Regions from separate parts of the Serratia odorifera genome, predicted to be linked through region 3. Evidence: predicted binding sites of a transcription regulator. Region 3 holds the regulator's gene; each other region holds the start of a gene.
The links. Region 3 encodes LexA, which represses DNA repair genes until DNA is damaged. Its sites were predicted from a motif close to TNCTGTATGTACATACAGNA; they were not measured.
Positions count from the first base shown of each region.

Region 1 (4,983 bases), on a different contig from region 3:
TGTGCAGACGAATTGACCAGAATCAGGCAAATGACACTCTTCTTCGCCTTTTTGCGCCAAATCCGCTACTTTATGCGCTAAACAGCGTGCAGCGTAACGGGCATCTGCCGGTAAACCGTCTCAGAAATACGCCAGTCCAGCGATAGCAAACGGACAGGTATAAGGAATTTTATGCGTAATCGTACCCTCGCCGATCTGGATCGCGTGGTGGCATTAGGCGGCGGCCATGGCCTTGGCCGCGTGATGTCATCGCTGTCGTCTTTGGGATCCCGCCTGACCGGCATCGTCACCACCACCGATAATGGCGGCTCCACCGGGCGGATCCGTCGCTCTGAGGGCGGCATTGCCTGGGGTGATACCCGGAACTGCCTGAACCAGCTGATAACCGAACCCAGCGTCGCCTCCGCCATGTTTGAATACCGTTTCAGCGGCAACGGCGAGCTGTCGGGACATAATCTGGGTAATCTGATGCTGAAGGCACTCGATCACCTGAGCGTGCGGCCGCTGGAAGCGATCAACCTGGTTCGCAGTCTGTTGAAAGTCGATGCGGCGTTGATCCCGATGTCGGAACAGCCGGTGGATCTGATGGCACACGATCACGAAGGCAATCACGTCTATGGCGAAGTCAATGTCGATCAACTGACCGCGATGCCGCAGGAATTGATGCTGTCGCCGCATGTGCACGCCACCCGAGAAGCGGTGGATGCGATTGCGCAGGCGGATTTGATTCTGATTGGCCCGGGCAGTTTCCTGACCAGCCTGATGCCGCTGCTGTTGCTTGACGATTTGACCCAGGCCCTGCGCCGCAGTAGCGCCAACCTGATTTATATCGACAATCTGGGGCGCGAGCTCAGCGTTGCCGCCGCCGCGCTGTCGCTAAAAGACAAGCTGGATCTGATGGAAGAAAAGATCGGCCGTAAAATGATCGACGCAGTGATCGTCAGCCCGGCGATCAATAGCGCTTCGGTGCAGGATCGGGTTGTGATTCAGCAAAACCTTGAGGCCAGCGACATTCCCTACCGTCACGATCGCCAACTCCTGCGCCAGGCGCTCGAAAGGGCGCTGATTGAACTGGCGGCACGCCCTTAGTCTTTGCCCTGATACCATGGATTCTCGCCGATCATGGCGAGATAAAGATCTTCTACCTGCTTGCGCGCCCACGGCGTGCGGCGCAAAAACTTCAGGCTGGACTTGATGCTCGGATCGCTGCTGAAACAGTTGATGCGGATGCGCTCGGCCAGCCCGGACCAGCCGTAGGTCGCCACCAGCCGGTTTAACAACTGCTCCAGCGTGATGCCATGCAACGGATCTTTGGATTTATGTTCGCTCATCGTGCAATTCAACTCATTTGGCTTGGCATATTCGGCCGCACACCTTAATCAGCTTTGCCGGGCGCGACAAGAAATTTGTTACTTTATCGCCCCCGGCTACGGCTGCGTCAGGAGATGGCGATAAACTGCTCGCGCAACTGATGGATTTCATCCCGCAACGCCGCCGCCTGTTCGAACTCCAGATTCTGTGCGTGGGTGTACATCTGTGCTTCCAGCTCGCGGATCTTCTGATCCAGCGCTTTAGGGGTGAGCTGCTGATACTGGGTAGCGTTTTCTGCCGCCTTGCTCTTCCCTTTGCCCTTGCCACGCGATGACGGCTGACCCAGTTGCAGGATATCGGCAATTTTCTTGTTCAGCCCCTGCGGCACAATGCCATTTTCCTGGTTGTACGCCTGCTGTTTGGCGCGGCGCCGCTCGGTTTCGCCGATCGCTCTGGCCATCGAGTCGGTGATTCTGTCGCCATACAGAATCGCCTTGCCGTTCAGGTTACGTGCCGCACGGCCGATGGTCTGGATCAACGAGCGTTCGGAACGCAGGAAGCCCTCTTTATCTGCGTCGAGAATCGCCACCAGCGACACCTCAGGCATGTCCAGGCCTTCTCGTAACAGGTTGATGCCCACCAGCACGTCAAACTCGCCCAGACGCAAATCACGAATGATTTCGACGCGTTCGACGGTGTCGATGTCGGAATGCAGATAACGTACGCGCTCGCCGTGCTCTTCAAGATATTCGGTCAGATCTTCCGCCATGCGTTTGGTCAGCGTGGTCACTAGCACCCGCTCGTTGACTGCTACCCGTTTACGGATCTCCGACAGCAGATCGTCGACCTGGGTCGTCACCGGCCGCACTTCCACTTGCGGATCCAGCAGACCGGTCGGCCGCACTACCTGGTCGATCACGTCGCCACCGGATTTTTCCAGTTCGTATTTGCCCGGCGTCGCCGAAACGTAAATGGTTTGCGGTGCCAGCGCCTCGAACTCCTCAAAGCGCATGGGTCGGTTGTCCAGCGCCGAAGGCAGGCGGAAACCATATTCCACCAGCGTTTCCTTGCGCGAACGGTCGCCTTTGTACATACCGCCAATCTGCGGGATGGTGACGTGCGATTCGTCCACCACCAACAGGCCATCAGCAGGCAGATAATCGAACAACGTCGGCGGTGGCTCACCCGGGCCGCGACCGGACAGATACCGCGAATAGTTTTCGATGCCCGAACAGTAGCCAAGCTCGTTCATCATTTCCAGATCGAACTGGGTGCGCTGCGTCAGCCGCTGCTCTTCCAGCAGTTTGTTATTGGCCAGCAGCACCTGACGACGCTCGGCCAGATCGACCTTGATCTCTTCCATCGCCTGCAGAATGCGTTCACGCGGCGTGACGTAATGCGACTTCGGGTAAATGGTAAAGCGCTGCACCACCTGTTCGACCTGACCGGTGAGCGGATCAAACAATGACAACCGCTCGACCTCCTCGTCGAACAGTTCAACTCGCAGTGCCAGCTCGTCGGATTCCGCCGGGAAGATATCGATCACTTCGCCACGCACCCGGAAGGTAGCGCGCTGGAACGCCTGATCGTTACGGGTATATTGCAGCTCCGCCAGTCGGCGCAGGATCGAACGCTGGTCGATGATCATGCCCTTGGTCAGGTGCAGCATCATCTTGAGGTACAGATCCGGATCGCCCAGACCGTAGATCGCCGAGACCGACGCCACCACCACCACGTCACGCCGCTCCAGCAGCGCTTTGGTCGCCGACAGGCGCATTTGCTCAATATGTTCGTTTACCGAAGCGTCCTTTTCGATGAAGGTATCCGAGCTCGGCACGTAGGCTTCCGGCTGGTAGTAATCGTAATACGAGACAAAGTATTCCACCGCATTCTCGGGGAAGAACTCTTTCATTTCGCCGTACAGCTGCGCCGCCAGCGTTTTGTTGGGCGCCAGCACCATCGTTGGCCGGTTCAGATCGGCGATCACGTTGGCAACGGTGAAGGTTTTCCCCGAACCGGTAACCCCCAGCAGCGTCTGGTGCGCCAGGCCATCTTCCAGCCCTTCTTCCAGCTTGCGAATGGCCTCCGGCTGGTCGCCGGCCGGTTTGAAGTCTGAATGCAGTTTAAAAAGTTTACTCATATACCCTTCATCATTCCCGTCGCCGCAGGGTTGCCTGCGCCTACCCCAACCGCGGATGCGAACCCGTCGGCACAGCGGCCTGTAAGTATGGAAAGTCGCGGCGATTTTCGCCAGTGCCTATGATACTGGATATAAAACCAGCTTCAAGCGGATTAGTGGCTTTGTCGTACCCGGCCAAAAACCCGTTGCACCGCCAAGGTTACACTGCGGTGACATTTTTATTGTCAATAACCGTTTTATCCCCAGAATTTGTCGCGAATTAACTTATTGATAGCGGCGAGGCGAAAAATCATACATAGGATTGCCAGCAATGCCTTCGCATATTGCTTTTAATTAAGTACTTGATAAAAAAAGACTTTAGTAAAAAGACGAGAATCCGGACAATGCGAAGACAACCCGCGCCGGCTCTCGCTTTAAACCGCTTTTCTAAATCTAATACACAAGGTTATCCACAGGAATGGTGGATAACTCTCACCGCCCCGCCAGCCACGGGAGTTACAGAAAAATCGTTTTTTCGCTGGCATCGGCTTCGAGGCGGCTTTTTTAGTTATTTTTTGACACTTTTATTGCTTTGTTTATGCCTATAAATACTAAAAATGCCCATTGCCATAAATGCATTTCACTCATTTGCCTCCGACGGTGGCGAAACGCCGACCATCGCCGCCACAGCCTTGCACCATGGTTCAACGAGGTGGCACCGTAACAGTGCAAAAAACGTTCGAATCAAGCTGCGTCGATATTTTGCCCTGCGCAGCGGCCCCGGTCGCCACAAGCGCTCAGCTTAACATAACAATAACAAGCTGCTTTTTTATTGACCGATAAAAGTTGGCCTGAGAGTTGCAATACTGAGTGGCAGACAAGTGCAGACCGCTTGCTTTTTATTGAGAGACGACAGGAATAACTGTTTGTCGTGACGCCGTCGCCATACAAAGGATGATGGCTCAGAGCGCCAAAAAAAGCGAATAGACGCGTTATTCGGTCATAAAGCACCATTTTTAGCCAAACATCGTTTTTTTAGCCCCAACCTGTACTGCAATTACCGCGCAGCCCAGGCGGCATTTTGTTCTGGACGTTAAACCACTCGGGAAAGAAATCGCTAACCGCGAAGGAAAGGAAAAAGCACGGAGGCACAGGTTGCATGAGTGTGAAACAGGTCTTTGAGGAGAATGCCGAATGTTAAGCCTACGTTCAGTAAATCAATTTTACGGGCAGAACCATACGTTGTGGGATATCAATCTGGAGTTGCCACGTGGCCAATGTACGGTGTTGCTGGGGCGCAACGGCGTGGGAAAAACCACGCTGGTGAACTGCATCATGGGACATTTGCCAGTGGTGAGCGGCAGTATGACCTGGCAGCTGGCCGACGAGCCGCCGCAAAATCTGTTGCAGCAGCCGGTCGAGACTCGCGCGGCGCTGGGCATCAGTTATGTGCCGCAGGGGCGGCAGATTTTTTCGCCGCTCAGCGTCGAGGAGAATCTGCAGGTTGCGCTGATGGCGGGACACGATAGAACCCGCCGTATCCCACCGCTAAT
Region 1 is NZ_JBGMUT010000001.1:31,464-36,446, reverse strand. It holds gene yvcK (uridine diphosphate-N-acetylglucosamine-binding protein YvcK) at 172-1,089, shown strand; gene ACCC84_RS00190 (VF530 family protein) at 1,086-1,331, opposite strand; gene uvrB (excinuclease ABC subunit UvrB) at 1,439-3,451, opposite strand; gene ACCC84_RS00180 (ATP-binding cassette domain-containing protein) at 4,625-4,983, shown strand, end outside.
Region 1: uvrB (excinuclease ABC subunit UvrB) is a predicted target of LexA. The motif match lies at 3,575-3,594, and genes of this name have one in related genera.

Region 2 (4,983 bases), on a different contig from region 3:
GCGGTAGCGGACTTCGCCTGCACCACCGCGTTGGTTGAAGCAGCCAAAGCCAGCGGTGCCAACACGCATATTGGCGTGACCGCGTCCTCCGATACTTTCTACCCGGGCCAGGAACGTTATGATACCTATTCCGGTCGCGTGGTCAGCCGGTTCAAAGGCTCGATGGAAGAGTGGCAATCCATGGGCGTAATGAACTATGAAATGGAATCCGCGACGCTGTTGACCATGTGCGCCAGTCAGGGCCTGCGTGCCGGTATGGTGGCCGGCGTGATCGTTAACCGTACCCAGCAGGAAATTCCGAATGCGGAAACCATGAAGCAAACCGAAAGCCATGCGGTGCAAATCGTGGTGGACGCGGCGCGTCGCCTGCTGTAATCCTCCAATGCAACGGGCCCTCACGCGGCCCGTTTCTCCATTCAGGCGTAATCTGTTACGGTGGTCTTCTCCGGCGTCGGCAGATCGTCATGATTGCCGCGTTGTCTTGGCACCGCTGGTGCTTTCTTCGACAATAATCAAGAGGATGTCTATGACTGCCCAGATTCTGCTTCATCCTTCACTTGCGCCGCTTGACGGTGGTATCAACTTCCGTGACTTGGGCGGCAACAGCGTGGCCGATGGCCGCCGTATCAAACGCGGTTTACTGTTTCGTTCCGGTTCGCTCGAACGGTTGACCGAAAATGACTGTACCTTTCTGGCCGGCGTGCCGGTACGGTCAGTGCTCGACTATCGCGATGCCGACGAAGTACAAGCCAAACCGGATGTGCTGTGGAGCGGTGCCGATTACCACCATTTCCCGGCCAACCCGTTGAGCAACGAGGTTAACGCCAACCTGGAAAGCCTGACCAGCGAAACCCTGGCAAACTTTGACGCGCGGGCCTTCATGCTGGAACTGTATCGTCGATTGCCGTTTGGCAATGCGGCATATCGGCAGTTGGCCAACCTGCTGGCGCAGCCGGACGCCGGCGCTATTGTTCAGCACTGTGCGGTGGGCAAGGACCGTACCGGCATCGGTTCGGCACTGGTGTTGTTCGCGCTGGGGGCAGACCGGGCCACGGTTGTGGAAGACTATCTGCTGACGGAAACCACGCTGGCCAGCTTCCGCGAACATATGCTGGATCAGCTGTCCATTCGCCTGAACGACGCGGCGCTGGCGCAGTTTGCCTTCGTATTGAGCGCTCGCGAAGAGTTCCTGATGACTGCGCTTGGCTGCATCGATACACAGTACGGCAGCACCGATCGCTGGCTGGAAGCGGAGTACGGGCTGGGGGACAGCCAGCGCGAAACCCTGCGGGCGCACTATCTGGAATAGTCGTACAGCAAGCGCAATGTTTAGCCGGGGTTTAACCAACGTCGGCGGGCATTGCGTATCCTTGGGCAAAGGATATCCGGTATCAAGGAGACGGGTTTGAATCTGAACGACATTATCCACTGGGTCAGCGAAGTCGTGCGGCAGCACGAGGGCTGGGCCATTCCCATCATTTTCTTCCTGGCTTTTGGCGAATCGCTGGCGTTTCTGTCGCTGTTGCTGCCAGCCACGGTGATCCTGCTGGCGTTGGGGGCGCTGATTGGCGAAAGCGGCATTGCGTTCTGGCCGATTTGGGCTGCCGCGGCGGCGGGCGCCTTTTTTGGCGATTGGCTTTCCTATTGGGTCGGCTACCATTATCAGCAGCGGGTGGCGCATATGTGGCCGCTGTCACGCAATCCGCAACTGCTGGTGCGTGGCCACGCGTTTTTTGAACGCTGGGGCGTGCTCGGCATCTTCTTCGGGCGCTTCTTTGGCCCCCTGCGCGCCGTAGTGCCGCTGGTCGGCGGCATCTGTGCCATGCCGCAGCGCTATTTTCAATTGGCCAATATTACCTCGGCGATGATTTGGGCGTTCGGCATTCTTGCGCCGGGCGCATTTGGTATCAAGTGGCTAAGCCAGTGGTTTGGTTAGCGCTTTTGCTGTTTGCTCAGCGTTTCGCATTATTACCTGCAACATGCAAATCAGGCTGGACATCCATACAGTCTCCCCTTAACGTGACCGCAGCGGGCGTGTTACGCGCTGGAATAGAACAGGGTAACGGGAGGCAGGGTGGATACCAGTCTGATTTACGGTATTGGCGGGAGCGTGGTCGGCTTATTGCTCGGGTGGTTGATCGCCAATTTGCGGGTTCAGCAAAATCAGGCGCAGCACGAAACCGAACTGCGCCTGCTGGAGCAGTCGCTGCATCAGGCGCAGCAGGACATCACGCTGCGCCAGGAAACGCTACAGCGCCAGGAACAGCAGTTGCGGCAAAACGATCTCGAGCTGCGCAACGTGCACGGGCAACTGGCGGCGACGCAGGAAAAGCTGAGCCAGCTCGAGCACTGGCGCAACGAATGCGAACTGCTGAATCAGGAACTGCGCGCCCAGCGTGAGGTGAACAGCGTGCAGGAAGCCGAGCTGCGCGAAGTCACTATCCGTCTGGAAGAAACGCGCATGGCCGCAGAGGAAAAACAGCGCCTGCTGATCAATAGCGAGCAGCGTCTGACTACCCAGTTCGAAAACCTGGCCAACCGAATATTTGAGCACAGCGGTCGTAAAGTGGATGAACAGAACAGGCAGAGTCTGGATCGCCTGCTGCTGCCGCTGCGTGAACAGCTCGACGGTTTCCGCCGCCAGGTGCAGGACAGCTTTGGTCAGGAGGCACGGGAGCGCCATACCCTGACGCATGAAATCCGTAATCTGCAACAGTTGAATGCCCAGATGGCTCGGGAGGCGATCAACCTCACCAAGGCGTTGAAAGGGGATAACAAAACCCAGGGCAATTGGGGCGAGGTGGTGCTGAGCCGGGTACTCGAAGCGTCCGGCCTGCGCGAAGGTCATGAATACGAAACCCAGGTCAACGTGCGGCTGGATCACCAGAGTCGTATGCAGCCGGACGTAATAGTGCGGTTGCCGCAGGGGAAAGACGTGGTGATCGACGCCAAAATGTCGCTGGTGGCCTACGAGCGCTATTTCAACAGCGAAGACGACGCGGAGCGAGAAGCGGCGTTGAGCGAACATATCGCATCGCTGCGCGGGCATATTCGTTTGCTGGGCCGCAAGGATTATCAGCAATTACCGGGCTTGCGCTCGCTCGATTACGTGCTGATGTTTATCCCGGTCGAACCGGCCTTCCTGTTGGCGATAGATCGGGAGCCCGAATTGATCAGCGAAGCGCTGAAGCACAATATCATGCTGGTTAGTCCGACCACGCTGCTGGTGGCGTTACGTACCATCACCAACCTGTGGCGCTATGAGCATCAGAGCCAGAACGCCCAGCGTATCGCCGATCGTGCTGCGCGGTTGTATGACAAAATGCGGCTGTTTGTCGATGATATGTCGGCGTTGGGGCAAAGCCTCGACAAAGCGCAGGGGAGCTATCGCCAGGCGATGAACAAACTGAGTGAAGGCCGTGGTAATCTTATCGGCCAGACTGAAGGTTTCCGCGCGCTGGGGGTCGAAGTAAAACGCCCGATCAACCCGCTGTTGGCGCAGCAGGCCAGCGCTCAGGATCGGGGGGATTCGCCGGCGGCGGACGAGGAACACATCAGCGCGCTGTCAGAAGCCCATGATGACCAGGACGGCCGGGAATCACGCCACGCATCGCAAGGCTGAACGCCGCTGCAAGGTGGGGTATTTCGCCGGGTTCTGGTACACTCCACAACACAAAATTGACTGAATAGCAGGCAGGACAATGGCAGATCAATCGCAGGAAACCACCGATTTCGGTTTTCGCACCGTAGCCCGTGAAGAAAAACAGGCCATGGTTGCTGACGTTTTTCACTCGGTAGCCGCAAAATATGACGTGATGAACGATCTGATGTCGTTTGGCATCCATCGTGTCTGGAAGCGTTTTACCATCGATTGCAGCGGCGTGCGCCGGGGCCAGCGCGTGCTGGATCTGGCCGGCGGTACTGGCGACCTGGCCGCCAAGTTCTCCCGCATGGTGGGTGAACAAGGGCAGGTGGTGCTGGCGGATATCAACGAATCGATGCTGAAGATGGGCCGCGAAAAACTGCGCGACCGTGGCATTGTCGGCAACATCAGCTATGTGCAGGCCAACGCCGAAGCGCTGCCGTTCCCGGACAACTATTTCGATTGCATTACCATTTCCTTCGGGTTGCGCAACGTCACCGACAAAGACAAGGCACTGCGTTCCATGTTCCGCGTCCTGAAGCCGGGCGGCCGTCTGCTGGTGCTGGAGTTTTCCAAGCCGCTGCTGGAGCCGTTGAGCAAAGCCTACGACGCCTACTCCTTCCACGTATTGCCGAAGATTGGCGAACTGGTGGTGAAAGATCCGGACAGTTACCGTTACCTGGCCGAGTCGATTCGCATGCATCCGGATCAGGAAACGCTGAAAGGCATGATGCAGACCGCCGGTTTTGAAAACGTCAGCTATTTCAACCTGACCGGCGGCATTGTCGCTTTACATCGCGGCTTCAAGTTCTGATATGGATATGCCGATGCTGTTAACCCCCTTGCTGACCGGCGTGCTGGAAACCACGCTCAATAGTCTGCTGTTCCGCGATCGTAGCATGAAGATGGCCCGTCAGCGCTTGGCCGGCAAAGTGCTGCGTATCGAACTGCAAGAGTTTTCCTCGCCGCTGATACTGATCTTCAGCGAGCAGCGGGTAGACGTGCTCGGCCAATCGGAAGACAGCGCCGACTGTACGGTGCAAAGCCGAATACCGGTGCTGCTGAAGTTGCGCGATCGTCAGCAGCTGTCACCGCTGATGCGTAGCGGCGAGCTGATTGTCGAAGGCGATATACAGGTTGTCCAACAACTGGTGGGATTACTCGATCTGGCTGAATGGGATCCGGCGGAATGGCTGGCTCCTTACGTCGGCGATATCGCAGCGCAAGGTATCACCCAGGTGTTCGGCAAAGGCGCCGGCCTGCTTAGAGCGGGGGTGCAAAGCCAACTGCATTACGTGGCGGAAACGTTGACCGAAGAATGGCGCGTGGCGCCAGGTTCC
Region 2 is NZ_JBGMUT010000011.1:101,301-106,283, forward strand. It holds gene udp (uridine phosphorylase) at 1-375, shown strand, start outside; gene ACCC84_RS20330 (tyrosine-protein phosphatase) at 527-1,309, shown strand; gene ACCC84_RS20335 (DedA family protein) at 1,406-1,936, shown strand; gene rmuC (DNA recombination protein RmuC) at 2,075-3,622, shown strand; gene ubiE (bifunctional demethylmenaquinone methyltransferase/2-methoxy-6-polyprenyl-1,4-benzoquinol methylase UbiE) at 3,702-4,457, shown strand; gene ubiJ (ubiquinone biosynthesis protein UbiJ) at 4,471-4,983, shown strand, end outside.
Region 2: rmuC (DNA recombination protein RmuC) is a predicted target of LexA. The motif match lies at 1,990-2,009, and genes of this name have one in related genera.

Region 3 (4,983 bases):
GCGCCACGCGCGCCAGCTTTTGCGCGATAATCTTGTCGGTACCGTGCTCGGTCGCCATGCGGCGCAGAGACACCGTATTGGAGAAACGCACAAAACTGTCGCGTCCCAGCCACAGTACGGCAAAGAACTTCTGCACACCGTTCAGTAGACGCAGATGCGGCGTACCGTGGCTTTCGCGCCCCGGCGAACGGCCAAACATCACCGAAACCGGCAGCATCTGAATATCGAGATCCGGATTGTTGCGGTGCAGGTCGAGATAATCGTGGAACAGTTTTACCGACTCTTCTTTCGGCGTGTAGTAGCGGAATACGCGCGGGCCATCGTGGATAAACACGTAGCTCGGCAGTACGGCGCCGTCGATCTCCAACGGAGTGAGCGGATCGGGCAGATCCTGCGCCAGGCACTGGGTGCGCAGCGTCAGTAAATCCGCCTTGGAATTATAAGGTAAAACATACAAAATCGGCCGTGAGGGATCCAACCCTAACTCCGTGACCGGATCTGAAGGGATAACCTTACTTCTTACCAACAGTTTTAGTGGTAAATTCAATAATTTATAATAAATTTTACGCCAACCTGACATAACAACGTGAAGCCTCTTGTTAGCAATGCGCCGCAAGCATACCAGAAACCGGGTAGCAGATCTGTGGTGTTAAAAAAACCAGAGCCGTTAAGATTATGACTTATCACTTATAAAAGGCACACCGCAACATGGCAAATCAAGCAACCGGTTTGACTCGCGTCATCAAAGCTTTCGGATATTCCTATAAGGGATTGACCGCCGCCTGGCAGCATGAAGCCGCGTTTCGCCAGGAACTGGTGGCGACCGTGCTGGCCATCATACTGGCGATTTGGCTGGATGTGGGTGCGATAGCGCGCATTTTATTGATCGGTTCGGTGGTACTGGTGATGATTGTCGAAATGCTCAACAGTGCGATTGAGGCGATCGTCGATCGCATCGGCACTGAACACCACGAGCTTTCCGGCCGCGCCAAGGACATGGGCTCGGCGGCGGTGTCGCTGGCGATTGCACTGGCGCTGTTTGTCTGGGTCAGCGTACTGTGGCAATACCTGGTTTGAGCGGCAGGCAATCGATGTTGCGCAGCACCTCGCTAATCCCTGATTTTTATTCATTCTCCAGTTCCCAATCCACGTTCACCTGTATATACTCACAGCAAGACTGTATAAACAAACAGGGGGCGGAATGAAAGCATTAACTACCAGACAGCAAGAGGTCTACGACCTGATTCGCGATCATATTTCGCAGACGGGCATGCCGCCAACGCGTGCCGAGATCGCGCTGCGTCTGGGGTTCCGCTCGCCTAATGCCGCTGAAGAACACCTCAAGGCCCTGGCGCGCAAAGGCGTCATCGAAATCGTCTCCGGCGCCTCGCGCGGCATTCGTCTGCTGATGGAAGATGAAGACGGCCTGCCGCTGATTGGCCGGGTGGCCGCCGGTGAGCCACTGCTGGCGCAGCAGCATATCGAAGGGCACTACAAGGTCGATCCTTCGCTCTTCAAGCCAAACGCAGACTTCCTGCTGCGGGTCAACGGCATGTCGATGCGCGATATCGGCATTCTCGACGGCGACTTGCTGGCGGTGCATAAAACCCAGGACGTGCGTAACGGCCAGGTGGTGGTGGCGCGCATTGAAGACGAAGTCACCGTCAAACGCCTGAAAAAACACGGTAATGTGGTAGAGTTATTACCGGAAAACAGTGAGTTTCAACCGATTGTGGTCGATCTTCGTCAGCAGAACTTCACCATTGAAGGCCTGGCCGTCGGCGTCATTCGCAACGGTGATTGGATCTAACTCGCAGTCCCCCGAACCTAATCGCCTCAGCCCGTTCTGGGGCGATGCCATCGTCAAAACATCACCATACCCAAGAGCTTTCAAGGCGTAGCCGGTAAATCGCTCCCCTTGCCAGAGCGTGGGTACCTACGGGAACATGTTACTATGCGCCTGCTTGCCACTTTCACCAGCGATACCGACAAAGCCCTGTGGCGTCTGGCGCTGCCGATGATCTTTTCCAATATCACCGTACCGCTGCTGGGGTTGGTGGATACGGCGGTGATTGGTCATCTCGACAGCCCGAACTATCTGGGGGGCGTGGCGATCGGTTCGATGGCAACCAGCTTCCTGTTCATGCTGTTACTGTTCCTGCGCATGAGTACCACCGGGCTGGCCGCGCAGGCGCTGGGGGCGCAAAATCCCCTGGCACTGGCGCGCGCCTTCATGCAACCGCTGATGCTGGCGCTACTGGCTGGTTTGGCCATTGTGCTGCTGCGTCATCCGTTGATCGACCTGGCGTTGAGCATCGTCGGTGGCGACGCCGAGGTGTTGGCGCAGGCCCGGCTGTTCCTGGAAATCCGCTGGCTGAGCGCGCCGGCCGCCTTGGCAAACCTGGTATTACTGGGCTGGCTGCTGGGCGTGCAGTACGTGCGCGCGCCGGTGATCCTGCTGATCGTCGGCAACCTGCTGAATATCGTACTGGATATCTGGTTGGTGATGGGGCTGGGCTGGAACGTGCAGGGCGCAGCCACCGCCACCGCCATTGCCGAATATGCCACGCTGCTACTGGGGGTGTGGCTCAGTTGGCGGGTGATGCGCCTGCGTGGTATTACACCGGCAATGCTGCGCCACGCCTGGCGTGGCAATCTGCGTCGCCTGCTGGCGCTCAACCGCGACATCATGCTGCGATCGCTATTGCTGCAGCTGTGCTTTGCCTCGTTGACCATCTTTGGCGCACGTCTCGGCAGCGAGGTGGTGGCGGTAAATGCGGTACTGATGAACCTGCTGACCTTTACCGCCTATGCGCTGGACGGTTTTGCCTATGCCGTTGAGGCGCATTCCGGCCATGCTTATGGGGCAAGGGACGATCGACAGCTGCGACGCATCTGGCGTGCGGCATGTCGGCAGGCATGTATGGTGGCGCTGGGCTTCGCGCTGATTTATGCCGTCGCCGGCCAGCACATCGTTGCTGCGCTGACGTCGTTGCCGGAGCTGCGCGCCCTGGCCAACCTCTATCTGCCGTGGCAGGTGCTATTGCCGCTGGCGGGCGTGTGGTGTTATTTGCTGGATGGTATGTTTATCGGCGCCACGCGCGGCGCGGAGATGCGTAATAGTATGGCGGTCGCCGCCGCCGGGTATGGCCTGACGCTGTTCACCCTGCCATGGTTGGGTAACCACGGTTTGTGGCTGGCCTTGGCGGTGTTTCTCGGCCTGCGTGGCCTGGCATTAGGCTGGGTTTGGCACCGGCACAGCGTGAATGGCACCTGGTTTGCCCACGCCGGTAGCCACTGACTTTGGCTATTCATTAGTTTCTTTGCTGTATTTTTTGCTTTTTGTTTATATCTGGTTACATTCCACCTTGATGCTGGAGCGGCGTTTAGTTACTGTTTTGTCGATTTTTTATCTGTAATTTGGTTTGTTAATGGTTTTTTGAACTGGTATTTTCCGTAGTTTGGTTGTCGGTGACTATAATTAGTCACGTGGCTGGCGAGTTATACGGTGATTTTATATTGCTGAGATAGCGTTAAATGGCCATAAATTTTAATCAGTTGGCGCCAGCCCGATTTATCTAAAACTGACTAACCACAGGTAACGGAGAGATTATGAACACAGATCAAGCCGACGGTAACTGGAAGCAGTTTAAAGGTAAAGTGAAGGAACAGTGGGGCAAGCTGACCGATGACGATCTGACGGTCATTGAAGGGAAACGTGAACAGCTTGTCGGTAAAATACAGGAACGTTACGGCTACCAGAGGGCGGCGGCCGAAGAAGAAGTCAAAGCCTGGGAAGATCAGAACAAGTATCGCTGGTAATCCGATCCGCCCGCGGTTGAACGCGGCGCTTTGACACCCCTTGGGCCAGCGTTCCCCCTAGACGTCTTGGCCCATAGGTACAGGGACGTACCTGCCTGACTATTTCTTTTTAATCACGATGCTGTGGTCATGATTGCAATCGTGCTTACTGTCGCAAGACTCTACTTCAACACAGCCTGAGCACAGTCCATGGGCTTCCACCACGCTGTGGCGCAGGGCAAAACCGGACTCTTTTGCCAATTTTTGCAATGTTTCCTCTACCCCAGCGGTGGTGCGCTCGGTTACCTGCCCGCAACGATCGCAGATGAAAAGCGCGGAGGTGTGCATTGGCTGCTCAAAATGATGGCACAGCACGTAGCTGTTAGCCGATTCAACGCGGTGAATAAAGCCTTGTTCCAGCAGAAAGTCCAGTGCGCGGTAGACCGTTGGCGGCTTGGCCTGCGGTTCGGCGACACGCAATAAATCGAGCAGATCATAGGCGCTGATCGCACCGGGCTGTTGAGCCATCAGGCGTAACACTTCCAGCCGTTGCGGCGTCAGGCGCACATTGCGTTGCTGACAGAGTTGTTCTGCCTGCGCGAGCAGCTTTTCCTGGTTGGTTGGGTTCATGGCAAATATTCCCGGTACGTAAAAAAGGCGATTTTAACATGTATCGGCCAATTCGCCGAGAGTTGAGCCATTTTCTCCCGTTAATCACGCCGGCAGCGGCACATTCACGCCTGCGGATTGGCAAAACGTGAATCGACTCACAACTTCTGCGGCGTGCTGGCGCTGAGATCAACGCCGTGGCGTTTTCGTCTGGGCATTGCCCGCACGTGGCGTTATAACGCCTGACAACACCTTGGCTTAAGGAACACGCGATGACCGAAAGAGAAAAGTTGCTGCGCGGTGAGATCTATAACAGCCGCGATGCGGAACTGATAGGCCTGTATCACCGGGCACGGGCGCTTAGCAAGCAGTTGGGCGCGCTGGATTCTCAGAAGATGGACGAAAAAAATCGTCTGCTGAGCCAGCTGTTCGCGCATTGGGGGCAACAGAGCTGGATTGAAACGCCATTCTGGTGTGATTATGGCCAGCACATCAGTATCGGCAACAACTGTTTTATCAACGTCAATGCGGTATTCCTCGACTGTAATACCATTACCATTGGCGATAACACGC
Region 3 is NZ_JBGMUT010000003.1:40,188-45,170, forward strand. It holds gene plsB (glycerol-3-phosphate 1-O-acyltransferase PlsB) at 1-580, opposite strand, end outside; gene ACCC84_RS10630 (diacylglycerol kinase) at 709-1,077, shown strand; gene lexA (transcriptional repressor LexA) at 1,202-1,810, shown strand; gene dinF (MATE family efflux transporter DinF) at 1,955-3,301, shown strand; gene ACCC84_RS10645 (CsbD family protein) at 3,613-3,822, shown strand; gene zur (zinc uptake transcriptional repressor Zur) at 3,922-4,431, opposite strand; gene ACCC84_RS10655 (sugar O-acetyltransferase) at 4,683-4,983, shown strand, end outside.

Region 4 (4,983 bases), on a different contig from region 3:
TGGTGAATAACGATAGGGGGAGTCTCGCCATCGGCGAGGCTGGCGCTGAACCGTCCCCAATCCTGGGCGCGTAAGGTGAGATTGAAGGTGTGCCACTGCTGTCGGTCGTCATCCGGCACGCTGAACAAGATTTCATTGCCGCGCTGCGTGACCTGTACCGATTGCGGTTGGATATTTTCGATCAGATAGCTTGCTGTCAGGCTGTCCGATACCATCAAGGTGAGCGGACCGTCGCCGTCATCCTTGATTTTTACCCGCCACTGGCTTTGCGCGCCCTGGCGTGCGAAACGCTGATAATCCACGGTGAGAGTACCGTTAACGTTTTGCTGCCGGGTGTCGCTCAAGATGCCGTCGGCAAACACCCCGGCCAGAGCGGCAATTACCACCGAAAACATCAGCACATAACCCAGCTTTTCCAGTAGCCATGACAAACGCAACAGCGGTATATCTTCTGTTACCGGCGTTTGTCGGCTTTGCTTTTCGCTTTGTATCGGGAGCGTCATTCAACCTCCAGGCGCGACTGCATGGAATAACAAGTTTAGCGTAATTACGCAGCGGTAACCTCGTCCTCGCCGCCAGCTGAGAATACACATTCGTTTTTTCATATATTATTTGACTTGTTGCACTGCCGGCCTATGATTAGCGCGGGCAACAACCTGAGGCCATTATGACAACGCTGATACCTTTACAGCTGTTCAAAAATCTTTCAGACGATACGCGACTGAGCATGGTGCTGCTGTTACGACATGCCGGGGAGCTGTGCGTATGTGAGCTTTCCGCCGCATTGAGCGAATCCCAACCGAAGATCTCCCGCCATTTGGCGATGTTGCGCGCCAGTGGGCTACTGAAGGATCGGCGGGAAGGCAAGTGGATCTACTATCGACTTTCGCCGCATATGCCAGCGTGGGCGGCACATATTATCGAGCAGGCTTACCTTAGCCAACAGGAGAGGGTGACGCAGCTTGCCGGGCAACTGGCCGCCAGTTGTGCGTTAGCTGATAGCCGCGCAGTTTGTCTGTAACGATCCGGATTTTAAATAATAACATATGGTATCCCATATATTTTCAGCATGTCACGAGGAGGCCCCATGTGGCTGGCAGGCGCAATTTTTATTCTGACCATTGTGTTGGTGATTTGGCAGCCCAAAGGACTGGGCATTGGTTGGAGTGCTTTATTGGGAGCGGCCCTGGCCCTGCTGAGCGGTGTGGTGCAGGTGGGTGACATACCGGTGGTGTGGCACGTCGTCTGGAATGCCACTGCCACGTTTATTGCGGTGATTATCATCAGCCTGTTGCTGGATGAGTCCGGCTTTTTTGAATGGGCGGCGCTGCATGTCGCACGCTGGGGGGGCGGTAAAGGGCGCTGGCTGTTTACGTATATTATTCTGTTGGGGGCGGCGGTTGCTGCGCTGTTTGCCAATGACGGCGCAGCGCTGATCCTGACGCCGATCGTTATCGCCATGTTGCTGGCGCTGGGCTTTAGCCCGGCGGCGACGTTAGCCTTTGTGATGGCGGCCGGTTTTATTGCCGACACCGCCAGTCTGCCGCTTATCGTCTCCAACCTGGTTAACATCGTCTCGGCCGACTTCTTCAAGCTGGGTTTTAATGACTATGCCTCGGTGATGGTACCGGTGAATATGGTGGCTATTGCAGCGACGCTGATTATGCTGCACTGGTTTTTCCGCAAGGACATTCCGGCCCGTTATGACGTCGCGCGACTGAAGGCACCAGCGCAGGCGATCCGCTGTCTGCCGACGTTCCGCGCCGGTTGGGGCGTGTTGCTGTTGCTACTGGTCGGTTTCTTCGCTCTGGAGCCGCATGGCGTTCCGGTTAGCCTGGTTGCCGCGGTGGGCGCATTGATTTTATTGTTGGTCGCGAAAAAAGGCCAGGCGATCAATACCGGCAAAGTGCTGCGCGGCGCTCCATGGCAAATCGTCATTTTCTCGTTGGGGATGTATCTGGTGGTCTACGGTCTGCGTAATGCGGGGCTGACCGACCTGCTTTCTATGGTGCTCAATCGTCTGGCAGAAAGTGGCCTGTGGGCTGCGACGCTCGGTACCGGATTTATTACCGCCTTCCTGTCGTCGGTGATGAATAACCTACCTACGGTGTTGATTGGTGCGCTGTCGATCGACGGCAGTACCGCCGGCGGCGTAGTTAAGCAAGCCATGATTTACGCTAACGTGATTGGCAGCGATCTGGGGCCGAAAATCACGCCGATAGGCAGCCTGGCGACGTTACTGTGGCTGCACGTGCTGTCTCGTAAAAATATCAACATCACCTGGGGATACTATTTCCGCGTGGGGGTAGTGATGACATTGCCGGTGCTGTTCGTCACGCTGGCCGCATTGGCGCTGCGCCTGTCCGTTGCGCTATAACAGAGGAAGAGGTGGGAGCGTTTTATGAGCAATATAACGATTTATCATAATCCGTACTGCGGTACGTCACGCAATACGCTGGCGCTGATCCGCAACAGCGGCGTAGAGCCGACGGTCATATTGTATCTGGAAACACCGCCGAGCCGTGATGAACTGATCGGGTTGATTAGCGAAATGGGCATATCGGTGCGCGATTTGCTGCGTAAAAACGTCGAGCCTTATCAGCAACTGGATTTGGCGCAGGATAGCTGGAGCGACCAACGGCTGATCGACTGTATGTTGCAACACCCGATCCTGATTAATCGCCCGATTGTGGTCACTCCGCTGGGTACCCGCTTATGCCGTCCGTCAGAGGCGGTACTGGATATTTTACCGGATGCACAGTTAGGACCGTTCAGCAAAGAAGACGGCGAAGAAGTGATTGACGCACAAGGGCGACGGGTGAAGTAAACCGCGCTGCGGTATGGCAAGGCAAGGGTTTGCACAGAGGCAAACCCGTGTTGAAATTAAATTCCCTGCGCCATCAGCCTGATAGTGGCTTTTCCCCATCTGCCGCTTGATCCTGACTGGCACCTCAAATACTGTATATAAAAACAGTAAAAGAGGTGCCAGATGATATTTTTCCAACCAGATGAAAAAGCAGCAGAACCTGCTTTCCCTCTGTTTGCCGAGCGTGTCCCCTGTGGGTTTCCTTCTCCGGCGCAGGACTATGTCGAGTCGCGGTTGGATATCGGCAAGCTGCTGGTGCGGCATCCTAACGCCACCTATTTTGTACGCGCCAGCGGCAATTCGATGATTGATGCCAATATTCATGACGGCGACCTGTTGGTGGTCGACAGCGCACTCAATGCTGAGCATGGCAACATCGTGATTGCCGCTATCGACGGCGAATTCACCGTCAAGCGATTACAGTTACATCCCACGCGGCAATTGGTAGCCATGAACCCGGCCTATGCGCCGATTATTCTGGCCGAAGATGCAACGCTGGAAATCTTTGGCGTGGTGACGTTTATCGTCTATGCCGCGCGGTGATCCGTGACCATGGGCGTGATTGATGGCGCAAACATCCTATTGCCGCTTACTGCTTGGGCGGAGCAGGTCTTGAGCATCGGCATTTCTCGTCATTTTGAACAGATGAGTTGATCGCGCTTGTGATATTTTTATACTGTATTTATATACAGTTTTTATTGTGAGTATCATCATGTTTGCTTTGGTGGATGTGAATTCGTTTTATGCATCTTGTGAAACCATCTTCCGCCCGGATTTACGAGGGCGGCCGGTGATCGTGCTTTCCAATAACGACGGCTGTGTGATCGCCCGCAGCGCCGAAGCCAAAGCGTTGGGTATCCCGATGGGCGCGCCGTATTTCAAAATCAGGCAGGAAACGCAGCGGCTGAATGTGGCGGTATTTTCTTCCAACTATGCATTGTATGCCGATATGTCGGCGCGAGTGATGGATACCCTGGAGGCGATGGCGCCGGCGGTAGAAATCTATTCACTGGACGAGGCTTTCCTAAAGCTGGACGGCATGAGCAACGGCGTACCGCTGGCAGATTTTGGCCGGGCGGTGCGCGATAGGATCAAGCGAGAAACTCACCTGACGGTGGGCGTGGGCATTGCGCCATCGAAAACGCTGGCCAAACTGGCTAATCATGCGGCTAAAACATGGGGGCAAACCAAAGGGGTGGTGGATCTTTCCGATCCGTTGCGCCAGCGTAAGCTGCTGGCGTTATTACCGGTGAGCGAAGTGTGGGGCGTTGGCCGTCGCCTGACGCGGCAATTGCAGACCATGGGTATTGAAAATGCGCTGCAATTGGCGGACTGCGATACACAACTGATCCGCAAAACGTTTAGCGTGGTATTGGAACGTACGGTGCGTGAACTGCGCGGCGAATCCTGTTTGCATTGGGAGGATGTCGCACCGACCAAACAGCAGATTGTCTGTTCCCGTTCGTTTGGCCATCGCCTGACGAACTATCAGCATATGCGTGAGGCGATTTGCAGCTATGCAGAACGCGCTGCGGAAAAGCTGCGTGGCGAAAAGCGCTTTTGCCGCAACGTGTCGGTATTTATCAAAACCAGCCCGCATGCCGCCGGCGAAGGTTATTACAGTAACCTGGCGACCACACGACTGACGATGCCGAGCAATGACAGCCGCGATATCATCGCGATGGCGGTACGGGCGTTGGATGAAATCTGGCGGGAGGGATGTCGCTATCTGAAGGGCGGGGTGATGCTGGGGGATTTCAGCGAATCGGCGATGGCGCAAATCGACCTGTTTGACGAGCACCCGCCACGCCGCAATAGCGGCCAATTGATGGCGACGCTGGATAAATTGAACCAGGAAGGGCGAGGGCGAGTATGGTTTGCCGGGCAGGGGATTGTCAAACCGTGGCAGATGAAGCGCGACATGCTATCGCCGGCGTATACCACGCGCTATTCAGATTTGCTGCGTGTTAAATAGCGCGCTTAGGGATGTTTTGACCTAACTTCACCGAAAAAGCTGCCTGCGACAGTTGCCTGGGCGTTGTTAAACAATTCGAGTGTAGGTACCCTGGGGTGAAAGTTGGCGTTTTAGATAATAACGGTGTGCGTTTGATTCCGGG
Region 4 is NZ_JBGMUT010000002.1:531,597-536,579, forward strand. It holds gene ACCC84_RS08590 (hypothetical protein) at 1-503, opposite strand, end outside; gene ACCC84_RS08595 (metalloregulator ArsR/SmtB family transcription factor) at 668-1,021, shown strand; gene ACCC84_RS08600 (arsenic transporter) at 1,088-2,377, shown strand; gene arsC (glutaredoxin-dependent arsenate reductase) at 2,402-2,827, shown strand; gene umuD (translesion error-prone DNA polymerase V autoproteolytic subunit) at 2,990-3,409, shown strand; gene umuC (translesion error-prone DNA polymerase V subunit UmuC) at 3,579-4,841, shown strand.
Region 4: umuD (translesion error-prone DNA polymerase V autoproteolytic subunit) is a predicted target of LexA. The motif match lies at 2,957-2,976, and genes of this name have one in related genera.